DNA from 4 places in the Pelomonas candidula genome. Region 3 is predicted to be linked to each of the others. Evidence: predicted binding sites of a transcription regulator. Region 3 holds the regulator's gene; each other region holds the start of a gene.

Region 1 (7,456 bases), on a different contig from region 3:
CTGCGAGCCAGAGCTGACGCAGTCCTCCGACTACCGCGACTTCTGGGCAGACCTGAACGCCGGCAAGTTCGCCGCCGGCCGGTTCCGCCGCATCGGCAACCACGGCGCCGAGGTGTGGATCGAGGCCTCCTACAACCCCATCCTCGATCAGGATGGCAAGCCGATCCAGGTATTCAAGCTGGCCATGGACGTGACCGACCGCGTGCGCAAGGAGCAGATCGTCGCCGAGAAGATCAGCGCCATGACGGCGGAACTGGGCGAGCTGAGTCGCGCGATCCAGGGCATCACCCACCATGCTGACGACGTGTCGGCGCAGTCTCAGGTCTCCGTCGGGCACGCCAAGGCCGGAGCCGCGGTGCTGACACACGCGCGAGAAGTGATCGACGACGTGCAGCGCAGCACCGACGACATCCGACAGATGGTTGACACCATGGGCCAGATCGCCAACCAGACCAACCTGCTGGCCTTCAACGCCGCCATCGAGGCCGCTCGCGCCGGCGAGCACGGCGTGGGCTTCTCGGTGGTGGCCGACGAGGTGCGCAAGCTGGCCGAGAAGTCGGGCAGCGCGGCGCGCCAGATCGCCATGCTGGTAGGGGCCACCGCCACGCGCATCATCGACGGCAACCGCCTGACCCATGACGCCGAGAGCGCCTTCCAGCGCATCCTCGGTTCGGTGGAAGCCTCCGATGGCCTGATCAAGAACATCCACCTGGCCACGCACACGCAGTCCACCGCCACTCAACGTGCCGAGCACCTGCTGCAGCAACTGGAAGCCACGGCGCTGGCGGGTCGGTCATGAACGAGGCCCCGGGCACCGCGCGGCGATGGGCAATCGCCCGCATCGGCGCCACGCGGCTGGCCGTCGACGCCGCATGGGTGGAGTCCGCCCTGGCCGCCGACCGGCCGCTCGAACCGCTGCCACGCCGCTCGGGGCCGGTGGCCGGGCTGCTCGCGACGCCACGGGGCCTGGTGCCGGCGGTCGACATCCCGAGATGGGTGCCGCTGCCGGGCGCGAACGCCACCGAAGCGCCGACCGACGCCCTGGCGGCAGGCGCTGGCCATCGCTACCTGGTCCTGGCCCGGCAGGGACGCCGCGTCGGCATCCGCGTCGACGAGCTGATGGGGATCGAACAGGCCCCTGCGTCCAGGCGGCAGCGCATGCACCACGCCGACGACCCGCGGGAGCTGTTCGACGGCCTGCTCGCTGCCGAAGGAGATGAACCGCCGGCGCTGGTGCTGGAGCCTGGCCGGCTCATGGACCTGCTGAACCTGTGGGTGGGCTGCACCGAGGCGGAGGCGCGGCCATCCGCGACAGCCGTCGTCGACCGCCGCACCGACTCGACGGCGCTGTTCCGCGTGGCCGGACAAGTCGTCGCCGTCCGGACACGTCATGTGGTCGAGCTGCTGCCGCTGCCCGCCGCGCCGGCCTCGTTCGTCGTGAGTGCAGCCACCCGCAACTTCGTGACCTGGCGCGACTCGATGGTCCCGCTGCTGAACGCCGCCTGGGTGATGCCGCGCTCGGCGCCGGGGGGCACCGCAACACTGGCGGCGGTGCTGTGCGACGACACCGGCCGCCACGCCATGCTGCCCATCGACGAGTTGCTCGGCCACGCGGCGGCGCCGCTCCACGCCCCGGGCCTTGACGACGACGCACCGGCCTGGTGGGGAGGCGCCTGGGAAGCCGACGAAGGCCTGGCCCGCGAGCTGCGTGCCGACGTGCTGCTGGCCGCCCTGCCCGAATCAGCCTTGCGCAAGACCACGCAACGCCTCGACCCGGCCACCCGGAGCCCGACAAACGAGCATGCCCACGTCGTGCTGCAGGCCGGCGCGAGCTTCGCCGTCCCGATGCACGAGGTGCTCGCCATCCTGGACAACGCCGCGGCCGACGCCACGACCTGCCAGTGGCGGGGCCAGACCGTCCCCGTGCGGCAACTCGGCACCACGGCCCCGACCGGGAGGCTGCTGGCGCTCTTCCACTGCGAAGGCGGCTGCATCGCCCTGCGCGCCGACCGCCTGGTGGCCCTATTGCCAGCCCACGCGGCCGAGACGTCGAGCTTCCCCGGCCGCCCTGGCGAACGCATGCTGACCACCCGCGAGCCGAACGCCAGCTACCTCGTACGCAGCGCAGCCCAGTTGGTCTGCGAAAGCCGCCCGGCCGCCGCCCTCTACTGAGAAGCCGCGGGAGCGCCCGGCGCGCGCACCTCTGCCGGCCGGCGCCTCCCGGGTGACAGACACCGGCGGGCGGGTCGCGGCATGATCGGCCTCCACGCAGCCCCAAGGCCCTCGCCCCCCATGCAACTCGAAACCCTCGCCGTCTCCATCCAGGACCACATCGCCACCGTGCGCCTGAACCGCCCCGACAAGGCCAACGCGATGAACGCGGTGATGTGGCAGGACATCCGCCGCGCGTTCGACTGGATCGACGCCCAGCCCGAAGCCCGCGTGGCGGTGCTGGAGGGCGAAGGCCGGCACTTCACCGCCGGCATCGACCTGCAGATGATGATGGGCCTGGCCCCGCAGATCCAGGACCCCTGCGACGGCCGCACGCGCGAGAGCCTGCGCCGCGTCATCCTCGACATGCAGGACACGCTGACCAGCCTGGAACGCTGCCGCAAGCCGGTGCTCGCGGCCATCCACGGCGCCTGCGTGGGCGGCGGTATCGATCTGATCTGCGCCGCCGACATGCGCTACTGCAGTGCGGACGCCTACTTCTCGATCAAGGAGATCGACATCGGCATGGTGGCCGACGTCGGCACGCTGCAGCGCCTGCCCAAGCTGATCGGCTCGCAGGGCCTGGTGCGCGAGCTGGCCTACACGGGCCGGCGCGTGGAGGCCGCGGAGGCGCGCGAGATCGGCCTGGTCAACCGCGTGTTTGACAGCCGCGAGGCATTGCAGGCCGGCGTGCGCGAGATCGCCGCGACCATTGCCGCCAAGTCGCCGCTGTCCATCCGCGGCACCAAGGAACAGCTCAACTACGCGCGCGACCATTCGGTGGCCGACGGCCTCAACCACATCGCGACCTGGAACGCGGCGATGCTGATGAGCGAGGACCTGCAGAAGGCCATGATGGCCGGCAAGGGCACCGCGACCTTCCGCGACTGAACCCTGGCGGCCCGGCCGGCCGATCAGAGCCCCGGCGGCAGCGGGCCGAAGCGCGGCGTGGGGCCTCGCTCCAACTGTTGCAGCCGCCGCTCCAGGTCGGCGATGTCCCGCGCTTCGCGGAGGAAGCGCTCGTCGTCGTCCACATGTGGCTGATGCCAGGTCCGCCGCAGCCAGGCACCGGCGCGCCGGAGCAGGTCCGGGACATCGACGGTCGGGGTACGAGTGGCGGTGCGAAGCATGGGACTCTTTCGTGATGCGTTGGCTCACGATAGATTTCGCTCCCACCGGCGCCAAGGCACAGCTGGCACTGCGTTCAGCCGCCCTGTATCAGCGCCCGCGCTGACACAGCCGGCTGGTTCGGCTCCTTCCGCCATCGCTCCCGTTGAACTTTCCACGTGCCTGCCATGCTGACACTCACCCAGACCCTCGCCTTCCTCGCCACCGCGCTGGTGCTGACCGCCACGCCCGGGCCGGACAACCTGATGGTGCTGAGCATGGGCATGTCCCGCGGCCGGCGGGCAGGCATCGCGTTCGGCCTCGGCTGCGCGCTGGGCTGCCTGAGCCACACGCTGCTGGCAGTCGTCGGCGTGAGTGCGCTGGTGGCGGCGTCGCCGGTCGCGTTCACGCTGCTGAAGGTGGCCGGTGGCGCCTACCTCGTCTGGATGGGCGTGCAGGCCTGGCGGCATGCCGGCGCGGTGCGCGTGGGTGGCGAGGCGACGGATACCACGCCGCTGCGCCAGCTGTTCGTGAAGGGGCTGATCGCCAACGCCATCAACCCCAAGGTGGTGCTGTTCTTCCTGTCCTTCCTGCCGCAGTTCGTCGTCGCGTCGCAGGGCGAGGTGGCGTGGCAGCTGGGGCTGCTGGGGCTGCTCTTCACGGCTCAGGCCGTGCTGCTGTTCGGGCTGCTGGGCTATTTCTCCGGCAGCGTCGGCGCCTGGCTGAACCGCCGGCCCGGCGTGGGCCGCTGGCTGGACCGCCTGGCCGGCACGGTGTTCATCGGCCTGGGCGTGCGCATGATCGCGGCACGCTGAAAGCCGGCGCCGCTCAACGCGACGCAGCCTTGCGCGACGCGGCGGCGGCGAGCGCCTTCAAGCCCTTGTTGACCTGGTCGCGGTTGCCCTGCGCCGCGGCATCGAGGCTGGCGTTGTCGTCCGCGAGCGTGAGGCCGGCGCCGGCCAACGCCTCGCGCGCTTCGCCGACCGACAGGCCGAAGACTTCGGCCACCGCGCGCAACGGTGCGCGCGCCAGCGCCTGCACCGCGACGGCGGCCATCGAGCCGCCCTTGCCGCCGTCGGCCGGGCGCACGAAGGCGGTGGCCGCGAACACGGCCACCGCCACCAGCAGCAACGCCAGCGCGCGGCGATGGCCGGTGAAGTGCCGCTTGAACGCCGCCAGGTTGGACAGCACGTGCAACATCACGGCGGCCACCAGGCCCCAGCCCAGCCAGGTGTGAATGTCCTTCTGCAACGGCGATTGCCAGTGGAAGAACAGCATCACGCCGGTGGCGGCCATCAGGGTGAAGCAGGCCATGACCAGCGGCGTGGCCCAGTGGCGGGAAACGGAAGGAGTCGTCATCAGGATGGGAGCAATGGAAGGACAAGAACCTGCGCATCATCCCTGCGCCCGGTGAACGCCACGTTGCTGTACTCGCCGCCCCCTCAACACGCAGCAAGTTGACCGGGATCAGAGCCTGCCGGGTGGCCGCTGCCTAGAGTCAGGCAACACCTCTTCCGAGCGGCCAGCGCCGCCCTCCTCCCCATGCTCGACCCCAAGAACGCCGACGTCTGGCTCGTCGGTGGCGGCATCGCCTCGATGGCAGCGGCCACCTTCCTCATCCGCGACGCCGGCATGCCCGGCGCCCGCATCCACATCCTCGAAGAACTCGGCATCGCCGGCGGCTGCCTGGACGGCAGTGCCTCGCCCACCCAGCCCGGCTACGTGACCCGCGGCGGGCGCATGCTCTGCGAGGAGGTCTACCAGTGCCTGTGGAACCTGCTGGACGGCATTCCCTCGCTGGAGAAGCCGGGCCTGTCGGTGCGGCAGGAGATCGTCGCCTTCAACGAACAGGTGCGCACCGAGGCTCACGCCCGGCTCATCGCCCGGGGCCCGCGCATCGTCGATGCGCGCCACTACGGTCTCGATGGCCGCGACCGCGCCGAGCTGACGCGCCTGCTCGCCACGCCCGAGTCGCTGCTGGGCGCGCGGCGCATCGACGAGCTGTTCTCGCCGCACTTCTTCCAGAGCAACTTCTGGCAGATGTGGCGCACCACTTTCGCCTTCCAGGACTGGCACAGCGCCATCGAGCTGCGGCGCTACTTCCTGCGCTTCCTGCAGGAGTTCCCCCGCATGCACACGCTGGCCGGCGTGCGCCGCACGCCCTACAACCAGTACGACTCCATCGCCGTGCCGCTGCAGCGCTGGCTGACGGCCCAGGGCGTGGACGTGCGCTTCGGCCACCGCGTCACCGACGTCGACTTCGACCAGCGCGACCCCGCCGCCCGCCGCGCCACGCGGCTGCACGTGCAGACGGCCCAGGGCGCGCAGGCCATCGACATCGCGCCGGGCGACGCCTGCTTCATCACGCTGGGCTCCATCACCGCCGACGCCACCTACGGCAGCAACACCGACGCGCCCGAGCTGATCCGCGACCGCCGCGACGGCGCCTGGTCGTTGTGGGAGACGCTGGCGCCCAAGGCCGACGACTTCGGCCGCCCGCACACCTTCTTCAACGTGGACGACAACAAATGGCTGTCCTTCACGCTGACCATGCACGGCCGCACGCTGCTGGACCGGCTCATCGGCTTCAGCGGCAACGAGCCCGGCACCGGCGCGCTGATGACGTTGACGGACTCCAACTGGCTGATGTCCCTCGTCGTGCCCTACCAGCCGCACTTCCCCGGCATGCCGGCGGACACCTACACCGCCTGGGGCTACGGCCTCTTCATCGACGCACCGGGCGACTTCGTGCACAAGCCCATGTCGCAGTGCGGTGGCCGAGAGCTGCTGGACGAGTTGCTGCACCACCTCGGCTTCGACGACATCCGCGCCGTGGCGCTGGCCAGCACCGACGTGACGCCGGTCATGCTCCCCTACGGCTCGGCCATGTTCGCACCGCGCAAACCGGCCGATCGCCCCCACGTGCTGCCCGAAGGCGCGGCCAACTTCGCCTTCCTGGGCCAGCACGTCGAGCTGCCGGACGACACGGTCTACACCGTCGAATACTCCGTGCACTGCGCCATGCACGCCGTCTACCGCCTGTTCGGCGTGGACAAGCCGATCCCGCCGATCTATCAGGGCCTGCACGACCCGCACGTCGGCCTGGAGGCGCTGACGGCGGCGTTCAGCTGACGACGGCGACGGCGCGCTACTCGATCAGGTCGATGGCCCAGTCGAACGACGGCTTGGCAACGTGGTCGTGGGCAACGCCGAAGTCCCGGCGGTCGATCACCAGCCCTTCGTAGCCCCGCCGCCGGTAGCGCACCTGGTAGGCATCCACGTCCTGCACGTTGCCCGGCGCGCTGGCGCTGCTGAGGATCAGATGCACCGGCAGGCGACGGCTGGCCGCAAAGCGCGCGTCCTCGTCACGGAGGTTCTGCGGCGTGAGGCCCCAGAAGGCGCCGTCGAACAGCAGGTAGTTGCCGAAGAACGGCGTCGTCGAGCTCTCGTGACTCAACAGGATGGCCCCGAGCAGACCGCCGTAGGACGTGCCCGCGAACGTACGCGCCGTCGTCGTGCGGTAGCTGGCCTCGATCAGTGGCACCAGTTCCTGCTTCAGGAAGCTGCTGTAGGCCGGCGCACCGTCGGCGGTGTAGTCGATGGCGCGGCGATCCGGCTCGGGGCCGCCCTGCTCGATGCTCACGAGGATCGTCTGCTTGTGGCGCTGGTCCAGCATCCGAGAGAAAGCCTGAAAAGACCACTGCCCGTCGGTCGCATAGATGACCGGGTAGCGCCTGCCCGACGTGGCATAGCCCTGCGGCAGGTAGACGTGGAAGGGGTAGGCGATGCCCGTGTACCCGGACGCGATCGATTTGTTGCGCTCCACCGTGCCGGCGTAAACGTAGGCAGGTGCCGACGCCGCGGACGGCGGCGGCTGCACAGCGGACGGCCGGGCATCGGCCGACGGGCCCACGCCGCGGCAGGCGCAGGCCATGCAGGCCAGGCCCAGCAGCAGGCACCGACGTAAGGACATGGGGCTCTCTCGGTTGTGACGGCCGCGAGCATACGCACGACCGGGGCGACGGCTGGCGCCGCGTGACGGCGAGAAGCACGGGTTGGCGAACCCGCGGGCTCGCGCCGGCAAACGCCCCTAGCATGCACGCCGACACCCGCAGCCACCGCCACCCATGCAAATCGC
Region 2 (7,456 bases), on a different contig from region 3:
TGGCCAGAAGGCCCATGCGCACGATGTGGACCTCCTCGGCGGCGCGCTGCTGCAGCTCAGCCAGCTCAGCGTCGCGCTGACGCAGGTTGCGGTTGATGCGGACGATGAAGATGGTGAGCAGCCCCACGTTGAGCAGGAAGCACATCAGCAGGCCGCCCAGGTAGTTGGGCGACAGCGTCGTCGGTGCCGTCGGGTCCAGCACCAACGGCCGGTGCCACTGCGTCAACGCGACGAAGCCGGTCAGCGTGCTCAGCACGATGGCCCACAGGTAGGCCGGCCGCAGCAGCACGGAGCCAACGGCCACCTGCAGCAGGTAGAGGTAGATGAACGGGTTGTCGCTGCCGCCGGCGAGGTAGAGCTGGCCGGTCAGCACGCCCACGTCGACCAGCAGCGCGACGCACAGCTCGATCTGCGACACCGGCTGCGTGAGCCGGTTGCGCCAGACGCTGAAGAGGTTGAACGCGACGAGGATGCCCAGCAGGCTGAACATCTCGGCCCAGGGCAGCGTGAGGCCCAGGCCGAAGTGCACGACCAGCACGGTCGCGAGCTGGCCGCCGACAGCCAGCCAGCGCAGCTCGATGAGCTGGCGCAGGTTGGCGCGGCCGGCGCGGCGCTCGGGCGCGACGGCAACGGGTTCGGCGATGGTCGGCGGTGCGGTGTTCAAGGCGGGGCGCGCCGACGCTCCTCGCGGACCAGGTAGAAGGCCGCGGCGGCCGCCATGACCGCGAGCGCCAGCCAGGTGGCGGCGTAGACGGCGTGATTGTTGGCGAAACGCACGACCGTCAGGCCGGGACGCGGGTAACGCAGCGGCTGGGCCGCGTCGGCGGACTCGTCGACGAAGTACGGCGCCACGGGCCCGGCAAGATGAAGCTGGGCCGCGATGCCGGCCACGTCGCGCGAGTACCAACGGCCTTCGGCCGGCTCGTTCCTGCGCAGCGGGCCGCCACCGGTCTCCGTCAGGCGCAGCAGGCCGATGAGTTCGACGGGGCCGGTGGGTGTGGCGTGCGCGTCAGGCGCACGCCGCTCGGGTGGCACGAAGCCGCGGTTGACGAGGACGGCGCTGCCGTCGTCCAGCCGCAGCGGCGCAATGACCCAGTGGCCGCCGCCGAGTTCGGTCGTGGCCTGCACGAGCACCTCGCGCGGCTCGAAGTGGCCGCTGAGGCGCAGGCGCCGGTATTCGTCGGCCTTGGTGACTTCAGCAGAAACGGCGGGCGGAGCAACGGGATCGGCCTTCAGCCGCTGCTCGACACGCTCGATGAGATCGAGCTTCCAGCTCAGGCGCTGGACCTGCCAGCCGGCCAGCGCGAGGAAGCCCACGCTGGCCAGTGCCGCGCTGACGATCAGTGCGATGCGTGCAGCGCGATTCATACCCGGTCAGGGCATGTTCCGCATGGCGGCCGGATCAGGCGTCGGCATCATGTTGGCGTTCATGTGATACATGACCCAGACCGAGCCGGACAGCATGATGACCACGAGCGCGACGGTGAACAGCAGGGCCAGCATGGACCAGCCGCCTTCGACCTTGGCGTTCATGTGCAGGAAATAGATCATATGCACGACCATCTGCACGGCCGCGAAGCCGAGGATGACCAGGCCGGTCACCTTGGGCGTGGGCAGCACCTGGCCCATGACGAGCCAGAACGGAATGGCCGTCAGGATGACCGACAGGATGAAGCCGACGGCGTAGCCCTTGAAGCTGACGTGGAAGTCGCCGTCGTCGTGATGGTCGTCGTGGCCGTGGTTGTCGTGTGCGTGGTCGGCCATCACAGCACTCCCATCAGGTAGACGAAGGTGAAGACGCCGATCCAGACGACGTCCAGGAAGTGCCAGAACATCGACAGGCACATCAGGCGGCGGCGGTTGGCGGGTGTCAGGCCCAGCTTGCCGACCTGGAACATCAGCGTGACCAGCCAGATGCAGCCGAAGGTGACGTGCAGGCCGTGCGTGCCGACCAGCGTGAAGAAGCTGGACAGGAAGGCACTGCGGCCGGGGCCCGCTTCCTCGTGGATAAGGTGGTGGAACTCGAACAGCTCGATGCCCAGGAACCCGAGGCCGAACAGGCCCGTGATGGCCAGCCAGACGAGCACCTGCTGCTTGCGCTTGGCCTGCATCGCGATCATCGCGAAGCCATAGGTGATGGAGGAGAACAGCAGCAGCGCGGTGTTCATGGCCACCAGCGGCAGGTCGAACAGGTCGGAGCCCGACGGGCCGGCCGCGTAGGAGCGGCCCAGCACGGCATAGACGGCGAACAGCACCGCGAAGATGAGGCAGTCGCTCATCAGGTAGAGCCAGAAGCCCAGCATCGTGCTGCTGGGCGGGTGGTGCGCGCCAGCGTGGTCGTAGTAGACCGGCGCACCGTTCACGTGGGTGGCAACAGTTGCAGACATGTCAGGTTCTCCCGGTCAGGCCGCCGAACCGGCAGCGGCAGCGAGGGCGCGCGTGCGCTCTTCCTCGGTGCGGGTCACCGCATCGGCCGGGATGTGGTAGTCGCGGTTGTAGTTGAAGGTGTGCACGATGGACGCGATGACGGTGGCCGCCAGGCCCAGCGCGGCCAGGATGTACATGTGCCAGATCAGCGCGAAGCCCATGGCCGTGGCCAGCATGCCGATGACGAAGCCGGCACCGGTGTTCTTGGGCATGTGGATGGCGACGAAGCCTTGCTGGGGACGCTCGATGCCGCGCTGCTTCATGTCCTGCCAGGCGTCCAGTTCATGGGCGATGGGCGTGAACGCGAAGTTGTAGTCGGGCGGCGGCGACGACGTGGACCATTCCAGCGTGCGGCCACCCCAGACGTCACCGGTCGTGTCGGCCAGTTCCTTGCGGCGCCAGATGCTGACGGCGATCTGGACCAGGAAGGCACCGATGCCGCAGGCGATGATGCCGGCACCGAGGGCGGCCACGACGAAGTAAGGCTGCAGCGTCATGTCGTCGAAGTGGTTGACGCGACGGGTGACGCCCATCAGGCCCAGCACGTACAGCGGCGTGAACGCGACCCAGAAGCCGACGAACCAGCACCAGAACGAGACCTTGCCCCAGAAGGCGTCCAGGCGGAAGCCGAAGGCCTTGGGGAACCAGTAGTTGATGCCGGCGAACACGCCGAACACCACGCCACCGATGATGACGTTGTGGAAGTGGGCGATCAGGAACAGGCTGTTGTGCAGCACGAAGTCCGCCGCCGGCACGGCCAGCAGCACGCCGGTCATGCCACCGATGACGAAGGTGACCATGAAGCCCACGGTCCACAGCATCGGCACCTCGAACTTGATGCGGCCACGGTACATCGTGAACAGCCAGTTGAAGATCTTGGCGCCCGTCGGGATCGAGATGATCATCGTCGTGATGCCGAAGAAGCTGTTCACGCTGGCGCCCGAGCCCATCGTGAAGAAGTGGTGCAGCCAGACCAGGTAGGACAGGATCGTGATGACGACCGTGGCATAGACCATGGACGCGTAGCCGAACAGCTTCTTGCGGCTGAACGTGGACACGACTTCCGAGAAGATGCCGAACACCGGCAGCACCAGGATGTAGACCTCGGGGTGGCCCCAGATCCAGATCAGGTTCACGTACAGCATGGCGTTGCCGCCCAGGTCGTTCGTGAAGAAGTTGGTGCCGAGATAGCGGTCGGCCGTCAGCAGCGCGAGCGTGGCGGCCAGCACCGGGAAGGTGGCGACGATCAGCACGTTGGTGCACAGCGAGGTCCATGTGAAGACGGGCATCTTCATCATGGTCATGCCGGGCGCGCGCATCTTGATGATGGTCGCGATCAGGTTGATGCCCGACAGCGTCGTGCCCACCCCCGCGATCTGCAGCGACCACAGGTAGTAGTCCACCCCCACGTCGGGGCTCGCCAGCAGGCCGGACATTGGCGGATAGGCCAGCCAGCCAGTCTTCGCGAACTCGCCGACGAACAGCGAGAGCATGACCAGCACGGCGCCGCCAGCGGTCATCCAGAAACTGAAGTTGTTCAGGAACGGGAAGGCCACGTCGCGCGCACCGATCTGCAGCGGCACGACGTAGTTCATGAAGCCCGTCACGAACGGCATCGCGACGAAGAAGATCATGATGACGCCGTGGGCGGTGAACACCTGGTCGTAGTGGTGCGGCGGCAGGAAGCCGGCACTGTCACCGAAGGCCAGTGCCTGGTGGGCTCGCATCATCAGCGCGTCGGCAAAGCCGCGCAGCAGCATCACGACACCGAGCACGATGTACATGATGCCGATCTTCTTGTGGTCGATGCTGGTGATCCAGTCACGCCACAGCGGGCCCCAGAGGCGGAACTTGGTCAGCAGGGCCAGCACGAACAGGCCGCCCAGCGCGACCATGATGAAGGTGCCCACAAGGATGGGCTCGTGCAGCGGCAGCGCATCCAGGCCGAGACGGCCGAAGATGGGATGAAGCTGTTCGGCAGCCTGATGCTGCGCAACGATGGCATTGGACATGGGTCGGACTCAGTTCTTCGGCGCAGCGGTCTCGGTCTGGGCCTCGGCGGGCAGACCCAGCGGATTGGTCGGCGTGCACAGCGCAGCCACGACGGTGCGCTCGCGCTTCGTGCCTTCGGCATCGCGCCAGGCCGTGCGCATCGTGCCCGCCACGCCGCCCTTGCCGGCCCCGCCGGCGGCGTCAATGGCCATCATGGTGCTCGTGCACATCTTCTTGCCGTCGACGCAGCGGTCGACGATGGCACCCCACAGGCCCGGCTCGACACTGGCGAAGCGCTGGATGGGTTCCTTGGTGCTGGGCTGCTCCAGCTTCAGGTAGTCGGCACGCGTCAGCGTGTTGCCGCCGGCCTTGTTGGACTCGACCCACTTGGCGAATTCCTCGTCCGTCAGGCCGTGGAACTTGAAGCGCATGTCCGAGAAGCCGGCACCGCTGTACTGGGCCGACAGGCCGTCGTAGACGCCCGCCTTGTTGATGACGGCGTGCAGTTGCGTCTGCATGCCCGGCATCGCGTAGATCATGCCGGCCAGCGCGGGCACGTAGAAGGTGTTCATCACCGACGTGGACGTGAAGCGGAAGTGGATCGGGCGATCCACCGGCGCGGCCAGTTCGTTGACGAGGGCGATCCCCTGCTCGGGGTAGATGAACAGCCACTTCCAGTCCATCGCGACCGCGTAGACCTCCAGCGGCTTCACGTCGGCAGCCAGCGGCTTGCTCTCGGAGATGCGGTCCAGCGGTCGGAACGGGTCCAGCTTGTGCGTGCTGATCCAGGTGATCGCGCCCAGCGCGATGATGATCAGCAGCGGCGCACCCCAGATCACCAGTTCCAGGCGCGTGGAGTGGTCCCAGTCCGGCGAGTAGGTCGCCTCGGTGTTGGACTGGCGGTAACGGTACGCAAAGAACAGCGTCAGCGCGATCACCGGCACGATGATCAGCAGCATCAGCAGCGTCGACGTGACGATGAGGTTCGCCTGCTGCTGCGCGATGTCGCCGTGAGGCTTCATCACGATGGCGTTGCAGCCACTCAAGGCAAGCCCGGACAGCAAGACCGGGACGCGAGTAAGGAGAGTGTTTTTGAGGTACATCCGGACTAACGCGCGAGGGTTAACGATCTTGCACGTGGGACGGGAATGTAAGTTGATTGAGGCAAATCAACGATTGGACATTTTGTCCTAGTCACAGACGGAGACAAGCCCATCATGGCCCTGAGCAGTACCTTCCAAACTCCCCAGTCCGGCCCGCTGACGACCCGTACCGACGAGGAACTCGCCCCCGGCGACATCGCCGTCGGCGTGATCATCGGCCGAGCGTCCGAATATTTCGACTTCTTCGTCTTCGGCATCGCCTCGGTGCTGGTTTTCCCTCAGGTTTTCTTCCCGTTCGCCGCCGACCGCCTGACCGGCACGCTGTACGCCTTTCTGGTCTTTGCGCTGGCTTTCGTCGTCCGACCGGTCGGTACGCTGATCGGCATGGAGATCCAGCGCCGCTTCGGCCGCTCGACCAAGCTGACCGCCGCCCTCTTCCTGCTCGGTTGCTCCACGGTCGGCATGGGCCTGCTCCCGGGCTTCGCGTCGGCGGGCAGCACCGCCATCGTGCTGCTGGCGCTGTGCCGCATCGGCCAGGGCCTGGCGCTGGGCGGATCATGGGACGGCTTGCCGTCGCTGCTGGCGCTGAACGCGCCGCCGGACCGCCGCGGCTGGTACGCGATGCTGGGCCAGCTGGGCGCGCCGCTGGGCTTCTTCGTCGCCTCCAGCGTGTTCCTCTACGTCTTCAGCAGCCTGGACGACAAGGACTTCCTGTCCTGGGGCTGGCGCTTCCCATTCTTCACGGCCTTCGCGATCAACGTCGTTGCGCTGTTCGCCCGGCTGCGGCTGGTCGTCACGCACGAGTACGAGAAGCGCATGGAGGAGCATGAGCTCGACCCTGCCCACCTGCACGAGCTGCTGCCGGCGCAAGGCCATCACATCGTCATCGGCGCCTTTGCCGCGCTGGCCAGCTACGCCCTCTTCCACCTCGTCACGGTGTTCCCGCTGTCCTGGGTCGCACTGTCGGACCCACAGGGCATCGACGACTTCATGAAGATGGAGCTGCTGGGCGCCGCCTTCGCCGCCGCGGCCATGCCGATGTCCGGCCTCATCGCCGACAAGATCGGCCGCCGCAGCTTCCTCGGCACGCTGGCCCTGGCCATCGGCGTGTTCGCGCTGGCAGCGCCGTTCATGCTGGGCGGCGGCAAGCCGGGCCATGCAGCTTTCCTGCTGATCGGCTTCGTGCTGCTGGGCCTGTCCTACGGCCAGGCGGCCGGCTCGGTGACGTCCAACTTCCTGCCGCATTTCCGCTACACCGGCGCGGCGCTGACGGCCGACATGGCCTGGCTGCTGGGCGCCGCCTTCGCGCCGGTCATCGCGCTGTTCCTGTCGTCGCGCTTCGGGCTCGGATCGCTGACCGTCTACCTGCTGTCCGCGGTGGTCTGCACGCTGCTGGCGCTGCGGGTCAACAAGAAGCTGCGTGAGGCGGCCGTCGTCCAGGACTGACGCGGCGGATGCCAGCCAAGGCGGGCTGCGGCCCGCCTTTGTTTTGCGCCGCCACCTTTTCAATCAAAACCCGGCCGAGCCCCCTCATGAGCCTGACGCTGCACTACCACCCGCTGTCCTCCTACTGCTGGAAGCTGCTGATCGCGCTGTACGAGAACGGCACGCCGTTCGAAGCGCAGGTCGTCAACCTCGGCGACCCGGCTGCGCGCGCCGCCTACGCCGCGTTGTGGCCCACGGCCAAGATCCCGTTGCTGGTGGACGGCAACCGAGTCGTGCCGGAAACCTCGTTGCAGATCGAATACCTGGACCGCCGCCACCCCGGCCGCCAGCGCCTGCTGCCCGACGACTTAGACGCGCAGCTGGACGTGCGCCTGTGGGACCGCCTGTTCGACCTCTACGTGATGGACCCGATGCAGCGCTACATCGCCCAGATCCTGCGCCCGGAGGCTCAGCGCGACCCGCAGGCCATGCAGGCCAGCGTCGACGGC
Region 3 (7,456 bases):
GTCGCTGCCGGCCTCGTACTCGATGCCGGCGTAGATGTCCTCCGAGTTCTCGCGGAAGATGACCATGTCGACCTTGTGCGGCTCCTTCACGGGGCTGGGCACGCCGTTGAAGTACTGCACGGGGCGCAGGCAGACGTAGAGGTCCAGCTCCTGGCGCAGCGTCACGTTCAGCGAGCGGATACCGCCGCCGACCGGTGTCGTCAGCGGGCCCTTGATGGAGACGATGCAGTCCTTGACGGCCTGCACCGTCTCGGCAGGCAGCCACACGTCCGGACCGTAGACACGCGTGCTCTTCTCGCCGGCGTAGACCTCCATCCAGTGGATCTGGCTCGCGCCACCATAGGCCTTGGCGACCGCGGCGTCCACGACCTTCAGCATGACCGGCGTGACGTCCAGGCCGACGCCGTCCCCCTCGATGTACGGAATGATGGGGTTGTGCGGCACGTTCAGCGAGAAGTCGCCGTTGACGGTGATCTTCTGGCCGCCTTCGGGCACCTGGATGCGTGGGGACATGGCGTGGGCTTTCGCAGCGATGCGAGAAAAAAGATGCGGCGAGTTTATGGCCCGCCAGTGGCAGTCGGCGGCGCTCAGCAGGCCTGCAGCAGGCGCTCCCACACGCCATGCGCGAGGCCCCAGGCCGCACCCGCCGCCAGCGCGAAGCCGGCCAGGCGCAGCGCCAGCACCTCGCCGCCCGCGCCGCGCTTGAGCAGCCGCGCCCGCCACAGCGGCGCGATGACGAGGCCCGGCGTGCTGGCCAGCGCGAAACCCGCCATTGCCGCCGCGCCACTCATGACCGAGCCCGACAGCCCCGCCAGCAGCAGCGCCGCGTGCAGCAACCCGCAGGGCATCGCCACCCAGGCAACGCCGGTGGCGAAGGCATGGCGCGGCTTGGGCCGCCAGTTCACGGCGCCCAGCCAGGCCGGCACGCGGCCACGGGCCAGCAGCGTCAGGCCCAGCAGCAGCATCGCGGCCTGCACCAGCGCCCAGGCCGGCTGCAGCAGCACGACGCTCTGCGACGCCCGCGCCAGCGCTTCGGCCGATGCCGCCGCCACGGCGCCACCGGCCGTGTAGCCCAGCACCCTGCCGACCAGCAGCCTCGCTGGCCGCGGGCCACCGGCCAGCGCACAAGGCGCGCTGCACATCGCCGCGCAGTGCGGCGTGCCCGCCAGGCCCATCAGCGTGGCCGACGCGATCAGCGCGGCGTCCAGAGACATCAGATGATCTTCGAGAACCGCTCGCGGCTCGCGTCGGCCTGCAGGTAGCGGTCGAACACCAGCGCGACGGCGCGCACGAAATACCAGCCCAGCGGCGTGACCTGGATGGCGTCCGGTTCCAGCGCGACGAGGCCCTGCCCCACCAGCTGTTCCAGCCGCGCCAGTTCGGGCGCGAAGTAGGTCGGCACGTCGACGAGATAGGAGGCCGCAATGGACTCGTACTCGACGCGACCCTGGCACATCAGCGCCATGATGACGGCGCGGCGCAGCAGGTCGTCGCGCGTCAGTGCGAGGCCGCGCTGCACGGGCAACTGGCGCAGCTTCAGCGCGTCCTCGTACTCCGGCAGCGTCTTGGCGTTCTGCGCGTAGGTGGCGCCCACCCGGCTGATGGCGGACACGCCCAGGCCCACGAGGTCGCAGTCCGGCTGCGTCGAGTAGCCCTGGAAGCCGCGGTGCAGCAGGCCCTGCCGCTTGGCGACGGCCAGCGGGTCGTCGGGCAGCGCGAAGTGGTCCATGCCGATGTAGGTGTAGCCCTCGCCCAGCAGCGCGCTGATGGCGCCCGACAGCATGGCCAGCTTGTCGCCGGCCGGCGGCAGCAGCTCGGCCGCGATGCGGCGCTGCGGCTTGAAGCGCTGCGGCAGGTGGGCGTAGGCGTACATCGCGATGCGGTCGGGCCGCAGCTCGGCCACCTGCGCGATCGTGCGGGCGAAGCTCTCGGGCGTCTGCAGCGGCAGGCCGTAGATGAGGTCCACGTTGGTCGACGAGAAGCCCAGTTCGCGGGCAGTCTGCATCAGCGCGGCGACCTGCTCGATGGGCTGCACGCGGTGCACGGCCTTCTGCACGGCGGCATCGAAGTCCTGCACGCCGAAGGACAAGCGGTTGAAGCCCAGCAGGCGCAGGTGCGCGAGCCGATTCAGGTCCACCGTGCGCGGGTCCACCTCGATGGACAGCTCGGCGCCGGGCAGCAGCTTGAAGCGCCGGCGCAGCCCGTCCATCAGCACGCTCAACTCGTCGTCGGACAGGAAGGTGGGCGAGCCGCCGCCCAGGTGCAGTTGCGACACCGGCGCCGCGCCGCCCAGAGCCTCGGCGACGAGATCCATCTCCACTTCCAGCGCGGCCAGGTAGGGCGCGGCGCGTTCGTGGTGCTTGGTGATGATCTTGTTGCAGGCACAGTAGTAGCAGAGCTGCTCGCAGAACGGGATGTGCACGTAGACCGACAACGGCTGCGCCGTGCCACGCTGGCGCAGCGCCTGCAGATGCTGGTCGGCCTGATGGGCTTCGACGAAGCGATCGGCCGTCGGATAGGAGGTGTAGCGCGGCCCGGCCACGTCGTGACGGCGCAGGAGGTCGGCGATCTCGAGTTCGGGGGGGCGGGCGGTTACAGCAGTCATGGCTGCACTTTGCCCAGGGCGACGCGGGCCGGCCTTGATCGGCGTCAAGCCCGCAGCGCACGACCCGACCAAGAATGTGAACCAGTTGATCCAACCCAATAACGCCATGCTGACGACCCTGACGCCCGTCACACGCATGTCGCCCCGCCCAGACATGCCGACGCACTCTCCCGCCGCCATCGAGCCGCTCAAGGTCGCCTGCGCCAGTTGCAACTTGCGCGAGCTGTGCCTGCCAGTGGGACTGAACTCCACCGAACTGGGCCAGCTCGACGCCCTCGTCGCCAAGCGCCGCACCGTCTCGCGCGGCGAGCACCTGTTCCGCAACGGCGAGCGCTTCGAGGCGCTGTACGCCGTGCGCACCGGCTTCTTCAAGACCTGCGTGAACAGCGAAGACGGCCGCGACCAGGTCACCGGCTTCCAGATGGCCGGCGAGCTGCTGGGGCTGGACGGCATCAGCAGCGACCACCACCACTGCGACGCCGTCGCTCTGGAGGACTCGTCGGTCTGCGTGATCCCCTACTCGCAATTGGAAGACCTGTCGCGCGAGTTCACCGTGCTGCAGCACTCCTTCCACAAGATCATGAGCCGCGAGATCGTGCGCGACCATGGCGTCATGCTGCTGCTGGGCAATATGCGGGCCGAAGAACGGCTCGCCGCCTTCCTGCTGAACCTGACGCAACGACTGCAGGCACGCGGCTTCTCGGCCTCCAGCCTCGTGCTGCGCATGACGCGCGAGGAGATCGGCAGCTACCTCGGCCTCAAGCTCGAGACCGTCAGCCGCACGTTCTCCAAGTTCCAGGAAGACGGGCTGATGGAGGTCAAGCAGCGCCAGCTGCGCATCCTCGACCAGGCCGGCCTGCAGGCGCTCGTCAACAACAGCCGCTGCTGACGGGACTCTCCGGCGCCCATGCTGCAGCGCACAAAAGCGCGAGTAGGATGGGCTCCATGCGTCCCCACATCCTCATCATCGGCTGCGGCTTTGGCGGCCTGGAGGCGGCCCGCGCGTTGAGCGGTGCCGATGTCGACGTCACGGTCGTCGACAAGACCAACCACCACCTGTTCCAGCCGTTGCTGTACCAGGTGGCGACGGCGGGCCTGTCGGCTCCGTCCATCGCGGCGCCGATCCGGCATCTGTTCCGCCGCCAGCGCAACGTGACGACGCTGCTGGGCGAGGTCGTCGCCATCGACGCGCAGGGCAAGACCGCCACGCTGAGGGACGGCGCGCTGCTGCGCTGGGACCACCTCATCGTCGCCGCCGGCGCCACGCACAGCTACTTCGGCCGCGACGACTGGGCCCCGTTCGCGCCGGGGCTGAAGACGCTGGCCGACGCGTTCGAGATCCGCCGCCGCGTACTGATGGCTTTCGAGGCTGCCGAGCGCGAAGACGATCCGGCCCGGCGCGCCGCGCTGCTGCAGTTCGTCGTCGTCGGCGCCGGGCCCACCGGCGTGGAGCTGGCGGGCACCTTCGCCGAGATCGCGCGCCACACGCTGCCGGGCGAGTTCCGCCGCATCGACCCGCGCCAGGCGCGTGTGCTGCTCGTCGAGGGCGGCCCGCGCGTGCTGGCCGCCATGCCCGAGAGCCTGAGCGAACGCGCCCGCGAGCAGCTGACGGCGCTGGGCGTCGAGGTGAAGCTGGGGGCGCGCGTGACCGGCATCGACGCCGAGGGGCTGGACGTCGCGACCAGCGCCGGTTCGGAGCGATTGCTGAGCCGCTGCATCGTCTGGGCGGCCGGTGTGGCGGCATCGCCGCTGGGCCGCGCACTGGCCGAGGCCACCGGTTGCACGCTGGACCGCGCGGGCCGCGTCGTCGTCGAGCCCGACCTCAGCCTGAAGGGCAACCCGGCCATCCAGGTCATCGGCGACCTGGCCGCCGCGCAAAGCCACGCGCCGGGCAAGCAGCCGCGGCCGGTGCCAGGCGTGTCACCCGGTGCGAAGCAGATGGGCCGCTGCGCCGCAGCCAACATCCTGCGACGCGTGCGCGGCGAAGCCACGCAGGCCTTCCGCTACGCAGACTACGGCAACCTCGCCACCATCGGCCGCAACAGCGCCGTCGTGGACCTGGGCTCGCCGGCCGGACCGCTGCGTTTCTCAGGCTATTTCGCGTGGCTGTTCTGGCTGTTCGCCCACGTCTACTTCCTGATCGGCTACCGCAACCGCTTCGTCGTGCTGCTGGACTGGGCCTGGGCCTACTGGACCTATGACCGCGGTGCGCGGGTCGTCGCGAACGCGGGCTCCGCCCAGCTCAGCGAGGCCAGCCCGGCGAGCGACGCGCAGGCTTGACGTCCTCGGGCGGCAGCGTCACCAACAGCAGCGCGAGGCTGGCGCCCAACGCGATGACACCCCAGAAGATGAGGAAGCTGACGGTGTAGACCGCCTGCGTGGACAAGTCCACCTGCGCGCCACCGAACCAGCGCAGGTCCGCCGGGTCGACGACGGCGAACACCAGCGCTTCCAGCACCCCTGCCGACAGGAAGGACGACCAGGCCACCGCCATCGCGAACCGTGCGACGCGCGAGGGGCCGGGAGCGCCTGTCACCGCGAGGCTCCCGGTACACCGGTCGCCGCATGGTTGCGGGCCGTCAGCGCCGGCATGTCGCCGGCCTTGGCACGCAGGTCGGCCGGCTCGGCATCCTCGGCCGCCTTGGGCGACGCGGCGTGCAGATCCAGCGGTGGATCGGGATGAATGATGGCCAGCGCCAGTGTGAAGAAGCTGGCCACAACGACGGTGGCGGGCCCCCCGATGACGAGCCAGACCATGGGTTCCCGCCAGGCGGGTACGGGTGTCGTTGCAACGGTCATGTGTGTCTCCTGAAGGTCAGCGCGGCAGCACGAAGGTGGACTTCTCGACGACAGCCTCGCCGGAGCCATCGCCTTCGCGGCTGATGCGCCAATGCATGGGATGGGCGCCTGGCTTGAGCTGCTGTGCCGCCTCGGGTGGCATCCGCAGGCTCACCGCCACCCAGCGGGCTTCGGCCGGTCCGATCTCGACGACGGTGGCCTGGCTCAGCTTCAGGCCCGGCAAGCCATCGGCGTCGATACGGTAGCGCTGCGGCGCCTCGGTGGCGTTCATGATCTGAAGACGGTAGACATTCTCGATCCAGCCGTCCTCCACGAGCCGCGCGAGCGACGCCCGGTCACGCACCACGTCCACGCGGAAGCTGTGCCGCGAGGCGATATTCCAGAGCAGCGCCGAGCAGATGACCAGCAGCACTGTGCTGTAGACCAGCACCCGAGGCCGCAGCACGCGGCGCCAGCGCTGCGCGCGGGTCAGGCGCTGCTCGAGACCGTTCTCGGTGTCGTAGCGGATGAGCCCTTGCGGCGTGCCCATCTTGTCCATGACGCCGTTGCAGACGTCGATGCAGGCCGCACAGCCGATGCACTCGTACTGCAGGCCGTCACGGATGTCGATGCCCGTGGGGCAGACCTGCACGCACAGGCCGCAGTCGATGCAGTCGCCCACCTCAGCGCTACGCGCCTCGCCCTTCTTGCGCAGCGCGTTCTTGCCGCGCGGCTCGCCCCGGGCCGGGTCGTAGCTGACGATGAGGGTGTCACGGTCGAACATCGCGCTCTGGAAGCGCGCGTAGGGGCACATGTACTTGCAGACCTGTTCGCGCATGTAGCCGGCATTGCCGTAGGTGGCAAAGCCGTAGAACAGCACCCAGAAGCTCTCCCAAGGCCCCAGCCCCAACGCAAGCACTTCGCCGCCAAGCACGTGGATGGGCGTGAAGTAGCCAACGAAGGTGAAGCCCGTCCACAGACCCAAGGCGATCCAGGCCACCTGCTTGGCCGTCTTGCGCCACAGCTTGTTGAAGTTCCACGGCGACTTCTCCAGCTTCAGCCGCGCGTTGCGATCGCCCTCGAACCAGTGCTCGATGCGCATGAACATCTCGGTGTAGACGGTCTGCGGACACGCATAACCGCACCACAACCGGCCCGCCACCGCAGTGAACAGGAACAGGCCGAAGGCCGAGATCATCAGCAGGGCCGTGAGGTACACGAAGTCCTGCGGGTAAAGCACCAGGCCGAAGACGTAGAAGCGCCGCGCGCCCAGGTCGAACAGCACGGCCTGCCGCTCGCCCCAGTTCAGCCAGGGCAGGCCGTAGAACACGATCTGCGTCAGCGCGACGAAGGCCCAGCGCCAGCGGGCATAGAAGCCGTCCACCGCCCGGGGGTGGATCTTGTCTTCCGAGCGGTAGAGGCGGATGACCTGGACGGCGTCGCCGCCTGCCGGGCCGGGTGCAGCGGGAGAAGGCATGGGTCAGGGATTCGCGGCGGTCACGCTTTGAGACTGCGACAGGCTCCAGACGTACGCAGCGAGCACACGGATCTGCTCGGGCGTCAGCCGCTCGCCGTGTGCCGGCATGACGTTGTGCTTGCCGTTGTTCACCATCGCCATGATGGCCGCCTCGCCCCAGCCGTGCAACCAGATCTTGTCGGTCAGGTTGGGCGCGCCCAGGGCCTGCGTGCCCTTGCCGGCCGGGCCGTGGCAGGCCGCACAGACGGCGAACTTGGGCTTGCCGAGCTGGGCGTACAGCTCGTTGTGCGGGCTGCCGGACAGCGACAGCACGTAATGGGCGACGTTGCGCACGTCGTCCGAGCTGCCGACCGCAGGCGCCATGACCGGCATGTTGCCCTCGCGGCCCTTGGTGATGGTCTCCACGATGGTGTCGTAGCTGCCACCCCAGAGCCAATCGTTGTCGGTCAGGTTGGGGAAGCCCTTGGAGCCCTTGGCGTCGGCACCGTGGCACTGCGCGCAGTTGTTGGCAAACAGACGCTCGCCAATGGCGTGGGCCTTCGGGTCCTTGGCCAGTTGCTCGGGCGTCATGCCGGTGAACGCGGCGTAGACGGGCG
Region 4 (7,456 bases), on a different contig from region 3:
GGGTGGGCACCAGCGTGGGCCTGGTGCGCTATGACGGCTACCAGACCCGGGCCTACCCGATGACGGAGTCGGACCGCCCCGGCGGCCGCGCCAACCGCTTTCTGCGCGCGTTGCTGGCCGACCGCGGCGGCGTGCTGTGGGCCGGCAGCGCCAGCGACGGCCTGGCCCGCTTCGACTCGCTGACCGAGCGCTGGACCTTCCTTCAGCACGACCCGGCCGTGCCCGACTCCATCTCGCCCGGCAGCGTGCTGCGGCTGGCGCGCGCCCAGGACGGCCGCATATGGGTGGGCCTGCTCGGTGGCCTGGACCGGCTGGACCCCGCCACCGGCCGCTTCGAGCATTTCCGCGTCGCCGACGGCCACGGCCTGCCGGACGACCGCGTCGGCGCGCTGCTGGTGGACCGCGACGGCGACCTCTGGGTGGGCACCTGGCGTGGCCTGGCACGGCTGCGCGCCGGCAGCCAGCGCTTCGAGCCGGTTGAGGGCGGCTGGGCGGTCAACGCGCTGGCCCAGGGTGGCGACGGCCGCATCTGGGTCGGCACGCGCGACGGCCGGCTGCTGCTGGTGGACCGTGGCGGCCGCACCGCGCCACACGCGCTGGAGGCGGGCGAAGGCACGCGGCCGTCGCCGGTGCTGAGCCTGCTGAGCGTGGGCGACGGCGAGGTCTGGGTGGGCCGCGTCACCGGCGTGGAACTGCGCGCCACCGACGGCCGCCTGTTGCAGCTGCTCAAGCGCAACCAGCGCCGCCCCTGGACGCTGGGCGGCACCGACTTCCACGCGCTGCTGCGCGACCGTGCCGGCACGCTGTGGGTAGGCGGCTACGGCGGCGGCCTGCAGCGCTACGACCCCGAGAACCATGCCCTGTGGGTACGCCGCCAGGACGATGACCCCGCCAGCCCGCTGGCCGACACCGACGTGCGCAGCGTGCTGCAGCTGGCCAGCGGCGAGATCTGGCTCGGCACGCTGGAGCGCGGCATCGCTGTGCTGGACCCGCAGCTGCACCTGACCGGCGCGATCCGGCCGGACACCCGCTTCAGCGGCCTCGTCGCCGCACTGGCCCAGGCCGGCGACGGCAGCGTCTGGGCCGGTACGGAAAGCGGCCAGCTGTTCCGCTTCGACACCCAGCACCACCTGCGCGAGGTCCGCTCCACCGGCCAGGCCCGCGTGCGCCGGCTGCTGGCCGGCCGCGACGGCACGCTGTGGGTGGGCACGGCCGATGGCGTGCACCGGCTGGCGCCCGGCGCGACCGAGCTGGACCGCCTGCCACTGGCCGGTGGCAAGCGCCTGGGTGGCAACGTCAACGCGCTGGTCGAAACCGCCGACGGCCACCTGTGGGTGGGCGCCGAGGCGGGCCTCTTCCAGCTCGTCGACGGCGCCCTGCGCCCGGCCGGCGCCGGCCTGCCGCAGGAGGGCGTGCTGGGCCTGCTGGTCGACCCGCGCGGCGTGATGTGGGTAGACACCAGCGCCGGCCTGTTCCGCCGCCCGCCGGGCGCGGACTTCGAGCGCGTGGCGCTGCCGCGCGGCGCGCAGGACCGCAGCTTCGGCGCCAACCTGCTGGCCGATGCCCAGGGCCGCATCTGGACACACCGCGGCATGTTCGACCCCGCCACCCGGACGTACACCGAGTTCGGCAAGATCGACGGCGTCGACATCGGCACCGGCTGGTTCCGCGCCTATGGCCAGCTGGCCGATGGCCGCATGCTGTTCGGCGGCAGCACCGGGCTGCTGGTGGTCGAGCCCTCGCATTTCCACCGCTGGGACTTCCAGCCGCCCATCGTCGCGACCGAGCTGCGCATCGACAGCCGCCGCCAGCCCGCCGGCCTGCTGCGTGACGGCCTGACGCTGACGGCCCGGCAGCGCGCGTTCTCGGTGGAGTTCGCCGCGCTGGACTACAGCGCGCCGGCGCAGAACCTCTACCGCTACCGGCTGCAGGGCTACGACGAGGACTGGATCTCCACCGGCGCCGAGCTGCGCGTGGCCAACTACGCCAATCTGGCACCCGGCCACTATTCGCTGCAGGTGCAGGGCAGCAACCGCCTGGGCGACTGGACCGACCAGCCGCTGCTGATCGACGTCGAGGTGCAGCCGGCCTGGTGGCAGACCTGGTGGGCACGCACGCTGGGCGGGCTGCTGGCCGGGTTGGGCATCTACAGCCTCGTGCAGTGGCGTACGCGCGCGCTGGAGCGGCGCCAGGCCGAGCTGGCGCGGCGCGTGCAGGAGCGCACGGCCGAGCTCGAGGCGCTGTCCGCGGCGCTGAAGGAGTCCAGCCTCAGCGACCCGCTGACCGGCCTGCACAACCGCCGCTACCTGACGCAGCACATCGACGCCGACATCGCCGTCGCGCTGCGCCGCCATGCCGCGGGCAGCGCACCGTCGGACAACGGCGACCTGATCTTCATGCTGGTGGACGTGGACCACTTCAAGCTCGTCAACGACCGGCACGGCCACTCGGCCGGCGACGCCGTGCTGGTGCAGATGCGCGAGCGGCTGCGCGAGGTCTGCCGCGACAGCGACCACGTCGTGCGCTGGGGCGGCGAGGAGTTCCTCGTCGTCGCCCGCGACGGCTCGCGAGAGCACGCCGCCGACCTGGCCGAGCGCATGCGCCGCGCGGTGTCCGGCCGCCCCTTCGAGCTGCCCGACGGCCAGCGGCTGACGCGCAGCTGCTCGATCGGCTTCGCCTGCTTCCCGCTGGCCCCGGCCCACCCGCAGGCGCTGGACTGGGGCACCCTCATCGACGTGGCCGACGGCGCGCTCTACGAGGCCAAGCGCAGTGGCCGTGATCGGTGGGTGGGCGTGGTCAGCGCCGACGCCGGACTGGACGCCGACGCGCTGCGCGACCTGATGGGCCGCCCGCCCGTCGAATGGCTGGCCAGCGAGCGGCTGCGCGTGCTCAGGAGCGCTCGCTAGCTAGGGCCCCAGCCGAACGGTGCCGGCAGCGCCGCCAGGATGCGCTCGCGCAGTGGCGCGTAGGCGGCGTCCACCGTCTGGCCCGGCCGCGGCGCGAGCGGGTCCTGGTGGCTGCCGAAGGCCTCGTCCAGCTCCACCCAGTCGTCGGGGCTGAACACCTCGGCCGCGCGTGGCAGGATCTCGGTCTCCTCGCGCTTCATGTGGCGCAGGTAGCGCGCCGCGTAGACGCGGATCTGCTGCTCGAACTTGTCGCGCCGCGCCTCGCCCATCTGCTCCCAGGCCAGCAGGCTGTGCTGCAACTCGCGGATGGCGCGCTCGCCCTGGGCGTGGTCGGCCTCCAGGTCGTCCAGCGTGTCGCGCAGCGCCGGCGCCAGCGCGCGCAGCTTGGGGAACAGCAACTCGCTTTCCTTTTTGTGATGCAAGCGTTCGGGAAATTCGTCGACGTAGAACAGCATCGCCCGCAGCGCGCCGAAGTCCGGTGGCGTGTCAGCGCGGCGCTGCGCCTCCAGCAGCAGCGGCACCGTGCGCAGCATGGCCGCGAGGGCATCGTGCTCGGCGCGGATGACACGCACGGCCAGGGGCATGGGCGACGGGAACATGCCGCGAGCGTCGCGCCTCGACCACGACCGGACCTTGCGCTGGATCAAGCGGCCGAAAGTCACCCCCGTAAAATCGCGCGTTTTGCCCCTTCAGCCCAAGAAAGCTCCGGCCATGACTGACGCATCGACCGCCTCCCCCACCCTCATGGCCAACGCGATCCGCGCCCTCGCGATGGACGCGGTGCAGGCGGCCAACTCCGGCCACCCCGGCGCCCCGATGGGCATGGCCGACATCGGCGTGGCGCTGTGGGCGCGCCACCTCAAGCACAACCCGGCCAACCCGCACTGGGCCGACCGCGACCGCTTCGTGCTGTCCAACGGCCACGGCTCCATGCTGATCTACGCGCTGCTGCACCTGACGGGCTACGACCTGCCCATCGAGGAGCTGCGCAACTTCCGCCAGATGCACAGCAAGACGCCCGGCCACCCGGAAGTGGGCATCACCGCCGGCGTCGAGACGACGACGGGCCCGCTGGGCCAGGGCGTGACCAACGCCGTCGGCCTGGCACTGGCCGAGAAGCTGCTGGCGCGCGACTTCAACCGCGATGGCCACCAGATCGTCGACCACCACACCTACGTGTTCCTGGGCGACGGCTGCCTGATGGAAGGCATCTCGCACGAGGCCGCCGCACTGGCCGGCGCGTGGAAGCTGAACAAGCTGATCGCCATCTACGACGACAACGGCATCTCCATCGACGGCCAGGTCGCGCCCTGGTTCGCCGACGACACGGCCAAGCGCTTCCAGGCCTACGGCTGGAACGTCATCGGCCCGGTGGACGGCCATGACGTGGACGCCGTCGACGATGCCATCGGCAAGGCCAAGAAGAGCGCCGACAAGCCGACGCTGATCATCGCCAAGACCCACATCGGCAAGGGCTCGCCCAACCGCGCCAACACCAGCAAGGCCCACGGCGAGCCGCTGGGTGCCGAAGAGATCAAGCTGACCCGCGAGGCGCTGGGCTGGACGCATGAACCCTTCGCCATCCCGGCCGAGGTCTACGCCGCGTGGGATCACAAGTCTGCCGGCGATCAGGCCGAGAGCGCCTGGGACCAGCGCTTCGACGCCTACGCCGAAGCCCACCCCGAGCTGGCCGCCGAATTCCAGCGCCGCATGGCCGGCGTGCTGCCCACCGACTTCGCGCAGATCGCCGTCGACGCCGTCGTCAAGGCCCACGCCGAGGCGCAGACCGTCGCCAGCCGCAAGGCCAGCCAGATCGCGCTGGAAGCCTTCACGGCCAAGCTGCCCGAGATGCTGGGCGGCAGCGCCGACCTGACCGGCTCCAACCTGACCAACACGAGCAGCACGCCCAACCTGCGCTTCGACGCCGCTGGCACGCCCAACAATGGCCGCCACATCAACTACGGCGTGCGCGAGTTCGGCATGGCCGCGATCATGAACGGCATCGCGCTGCACGGCGGCTTCATCCCGTACGGTGGCACCTTCCTGACCTTCAGCGACTACAGCCGCAACGCCATCCGCATGGCCGCACTGATGAAGACGCGCGTCATCCACGTGATGACGCACGACTCCATCGGCCTGGGTGAAGACGGCCCGACGCACCAGTCCATCGAGCATGTCGCCAGCCTGCGCCTGATCCCCGGCCTGGACGTCTGGCGCCCGGCCGACACGACCGAGACCGTCGTCGCCTGGACGATGGCCCTGGGCAACGCGCAGCGCCCCAGCCTGCTGGCGCTGAGCCGCCAGAACCTGGCCTACTCGCCCAAGACCAACGTCGACGAGATCGCCAAGGGCGCCTACGTGCTGAGTGAACCGGCCAAGGGCAAGGCCAAGGCCGTCATCATCGCCACCGGCTCCGAAGTGCAGCTGGCCATGGCCGCGCAGAAGCTGCTGGCCGACGAAGGCGTGAAGGTGCGCGTGGTCTCCATGCCGTCCACCAGCGTCTTCGACCGTCAGGACAAGGACTACAAGAAGACCGTGCTGCCCAAGGGCCTGCCGCGCGTGGCGGTGGAGATGGGCGTCAGCGACTTCTGGTGGAAGTACGGCGTGGACGCCGTCGTCGGCATCGACACCTTCGGCGAATCGGCCCCGGCGCCGGTGCTGTTCAAGCACTTCGGCTTCACGCCCGAGAACGTGGCGGCGACTGTGAAGGCGGTGCTGAAGAAGAAGTAAGCCGCCAAGCGGCGCCAAGAACCGACAGGGTCATCACGATCCGAGCGTTTGACCGGTGCCGATTGCTCACGCCATGAGCGCTGGGCCTGTGCGTCATTGGCGCGCGGGCCAGCCCGGTCAACTCAGGCCTGGATACCATGAGCTGACGTGACACGGCCGGCGCGGGGCGCCCCGGTCTCGTCAAGACCCGCTTGAGCAACCGTCAAGGTCTGCGGCGCCGCGTTCCGCTACGCTGCGGTTTCTGCGCGCGTCGACGCGTCCGGGGAGACAAGACTTGCGACTGATAAATCTGCTGCGCCGCGCTGCACTGGCAGCGGTACTGCTGTGGCAACTGGCGCCGGTGCACGCACAGGATCTGTCGCCTGCACCCGACGTGCGCTCCAAGGCGCTGCTGGCCTGCCTGACGACACCGGGCCAACCGCCCCAGTTCTCCGCCGACGAGATCCAGCGCGAGAACCGCGCCACGGTCCGACTGTCGCTGCGCTTCACGGCGCCCGACGCCGAGCCTGAGGTGGCAGTCGTGCGCGGCGACGCGCCGGAAGACATGGTCCGACGCCTCCAGGCCTTTGCCCGCCTGTACCGCCTGCCCTGTCTGCCGACCGGCGAAGCCCCAGTGCTGGCGGTGCAGGAGTTCCTGTTCGACGCACACGGTCTCGGCCCGGTGCATTGGAGCCTGACCGCGACGCAAGACCCGCAGGTGGCCGCGCACGCGGCTGCGTTGCGCCAGTGCGTGAAGCGCCCGGAGCGGATCTACTTTCTGGAAAGCGATCCCGGCGAATCGATCAACGTGCTGGTCAGACTGGTGTTTAGGAGTGCCGAGGCTGCACCCGACGTCAGGCTGCTGTATTCGACACTGCCCAAGGCAGGTCGCGTCGACCTTTTGGCCTACCTGAAGGACTACCGGCTACCCTGCCTGCCGGCTGGCGCAGAGCCATTCGAGGTCGAGCAGCATTTCAAATTCAGCGGCCGCGACGCAGCGACGCACTTCGGCCGCGAATTCCCGCTCAGGCAGTTCCTCGGTGGTGTGAAGGGCGCACAACAACTCCAGGCCGACTTCGACTTCAACACGATGGACTGCCCCTTCAAGGTGGCCTGGACACTGGGCAAGCCGGCCTGGGACAACAGCGTCGGAGAGATCGGCGAACACAATCTGAACCGCGCTGCCTTCCTGGATTGGCTGCGTGGGCTGGAACTGGCCTTGCAGCCTGATCGCTTCCAGAACCTGCTCGGCAGCGACCTCGTCATCAACGTACCCTGCGGCCGTCTGCGCCTGAACCAGCCGCCGTTGAAATCGACCTGAAACCCCACCCGCCCACGGATCGCTGAGAATCGGCGGCCCCGCGCGAACCTCTTTCCTTTCCTCTGGAGACTCTCCCATGACCATCAAGATCGGCATCAATGGCTTCGGCCGCATCGGACGCATGGTGTTCCGTGCCGCTGTCGCGAACTTCAAGGACATCGAGGTCGTCGCGATCAACGACCTGCTGGAGCCCGACTACCTGGCCTACATGCTCAAGTACGACAGCGTGCACGGCAAGTTCGAGGGTGACGTGGCCGTCGAAGGCAACACGCTGGTCGTGAACGGCAAGTCCATCCGCCTGACCGCCATCAAGGACCCGACGGAACTGAAGTGGGCCGAGGCCGGCGCCGACATCGTCATCGAATCCACCGGCATCTTCCTGGACAAGGCCGGCGGCGAGAAGCACCTGGCCGCGGGCGCGAAGAAGGTCATCTTCTCGGCACCCAGCAAGGACGAGACGCCGATGTTCGTCTACGGCGTGAACCACACCAAGTACGCCGGCGAAGCCATCATCTCCAAC

Evidence for each region. The regulator FNR, encoded in region 3, switches genes on or off when oxygen is low (the NO sensors DNR and NnrR bind a similar motif). The targets are predictions, from matches to a motif close to TTGATNNNNATCAA.
Region 1: ACG04R_RS26975 (oleate hydratase) is a predicted target of FNR. The motif match lies at 4,776-4,789, and genes of this name have one in related genera.
Region 2: cyoA (ubiquinol oxidase subunit II) is a predicted target of FNR. The motif match lies at 5,579-5,592, and genes of this name have one in related genera.
Region 4: ACG04R_RS06285 (hemerythrin domain-containing protein) is a predicted target of FNR. The motif match lies at 3,540-3,553, and genes of this name have one in related genera.

The regions. Positions count from the first base shown of each region.
Region 1 covers NZ_JBIGIC010000021.1:59,536-66,991, forward strand. Annotated here, with positions in the region: gene ACG04R_RS26945 (methyl-accepting chemotaxis protein) at 1-799, shown strand, start outside; gene ACG04R_RS26950 (chemotaxis protein CheW) at 796-2,172, shown strand; gene ACG04R_RS26955 (crotonase/enoyl-CoA hydratase family protein) at 2,293-3,102, shown strand; gene ACG04R_RS26960 (hypothetical protein) at 3,126-3,341, opposite strand; gene ACG04R_RS26965 (LysE family translocator) at 3,507-4,133, shown strand; gene ACG04R_RS26970 (DUF4405 domain-containing protein) at 4,147-4,677, opposite strand; gene ACG04R_RS26975 (oleate hydratase) at 4,861-6,450, shown strand; gene ACG04R_RS26980 (alpha/beta hydrolase) at 6,467-7,291, opposite strand; gene ACG04R_RS26985 (GNAT family N-acetyltransferase) at 7,446-7,456, shown strand, end outside.
Region 2 covers NZ_JBIGIC010000013.1:90,260-97,715, forward strand. Annotated here, with positions in the region: gene ACG04R_RS22655 (ATP-binding protein) at 1-664, opposite strand, end outside; gene ACG04R_RS22660 (SURF1 family protein) at 661-1,368, opposite strand; gene cyoD (cytochrome o ubiquinol oxidase subunit IV) at 1,375-1,764, opposite strand; gene cyoC (cytochrome o ubiquinol oxidase subunit III) at 1,764-2,387, opposite strand; gene cyoB (cytochrome o ubiquinol oxidase subunit I) at 2,403-4,439, opposite strand; gene cyoA (ubiquinol oxidase subunit II) at 4,449-5,522, opposite strand; gene ACG04R_RS22685 (MFS transporter) at 5,637-6,968, shown strand; gene ACG04R_RS22690 (glutathione S-transferase family protein) at 7,055-7,456, shown strand, end outside.
Region 3 covers NZ_JBIGIC010000008.1:203,283-210,738, reverse strand. Annotated here, with positions in the region: gene icd (NADP-dependent isocitrate dehydrogenase) at 1-513, opposite strand, end outside; gene ACG04R_RS17255 (urease accessory protein UreH domain-containing protein) at 588-1,214, opposite strand; gene hemN (oxygen-independent coproporphyrinogen III oxidase) at 1,214-2,605, opposite strand; gene fnr (fumarate/nitrate reduction transcriptional regulator Fnr) at 2,760-3,494, shown strand; gene ACG04R_RS17240 (NAD(P)/FAD-dependent oxidoreductase) at 3,542-4,885, shown strand; gene ACG04R_RS17235 (hypothetical protein) at 4,848-5,141, opposite strand; gene ACG04R_RS17230 (hypothetical protein) at 5,138-5,404, opposite strand; gene ccoG (cytochrome c oxidase accessory protein CcoG) at 5,421-6,860, opposite strand; gene ccoP (cytochrome-c oxidase, cbb3-type subunit III) at 6,864-7,456, opposite strand, start outside.
Region 4 covers NZ_JBIGIC010000003.1:26,563-34,018, forward strand. Annotated here, with positions in the region: gene ACG04R_RS06280 (diguanylate cyclase) at 1-2,906, shown strand, start outside; gene ACG04R_RS06285 (hemerythrin domain-containing protein) at 2,903-3,505, opposite strand; gene tkt (transketolase) at 3,651-5,636, shown strand; gene ACG04R_RS06295 (hypothetical protein) at 5,911-6,936, shown strand; gene gap (type I glyceraldehyde-3-phosphate dehydrogenase) at 7,013-7,456, shown strand, end outside.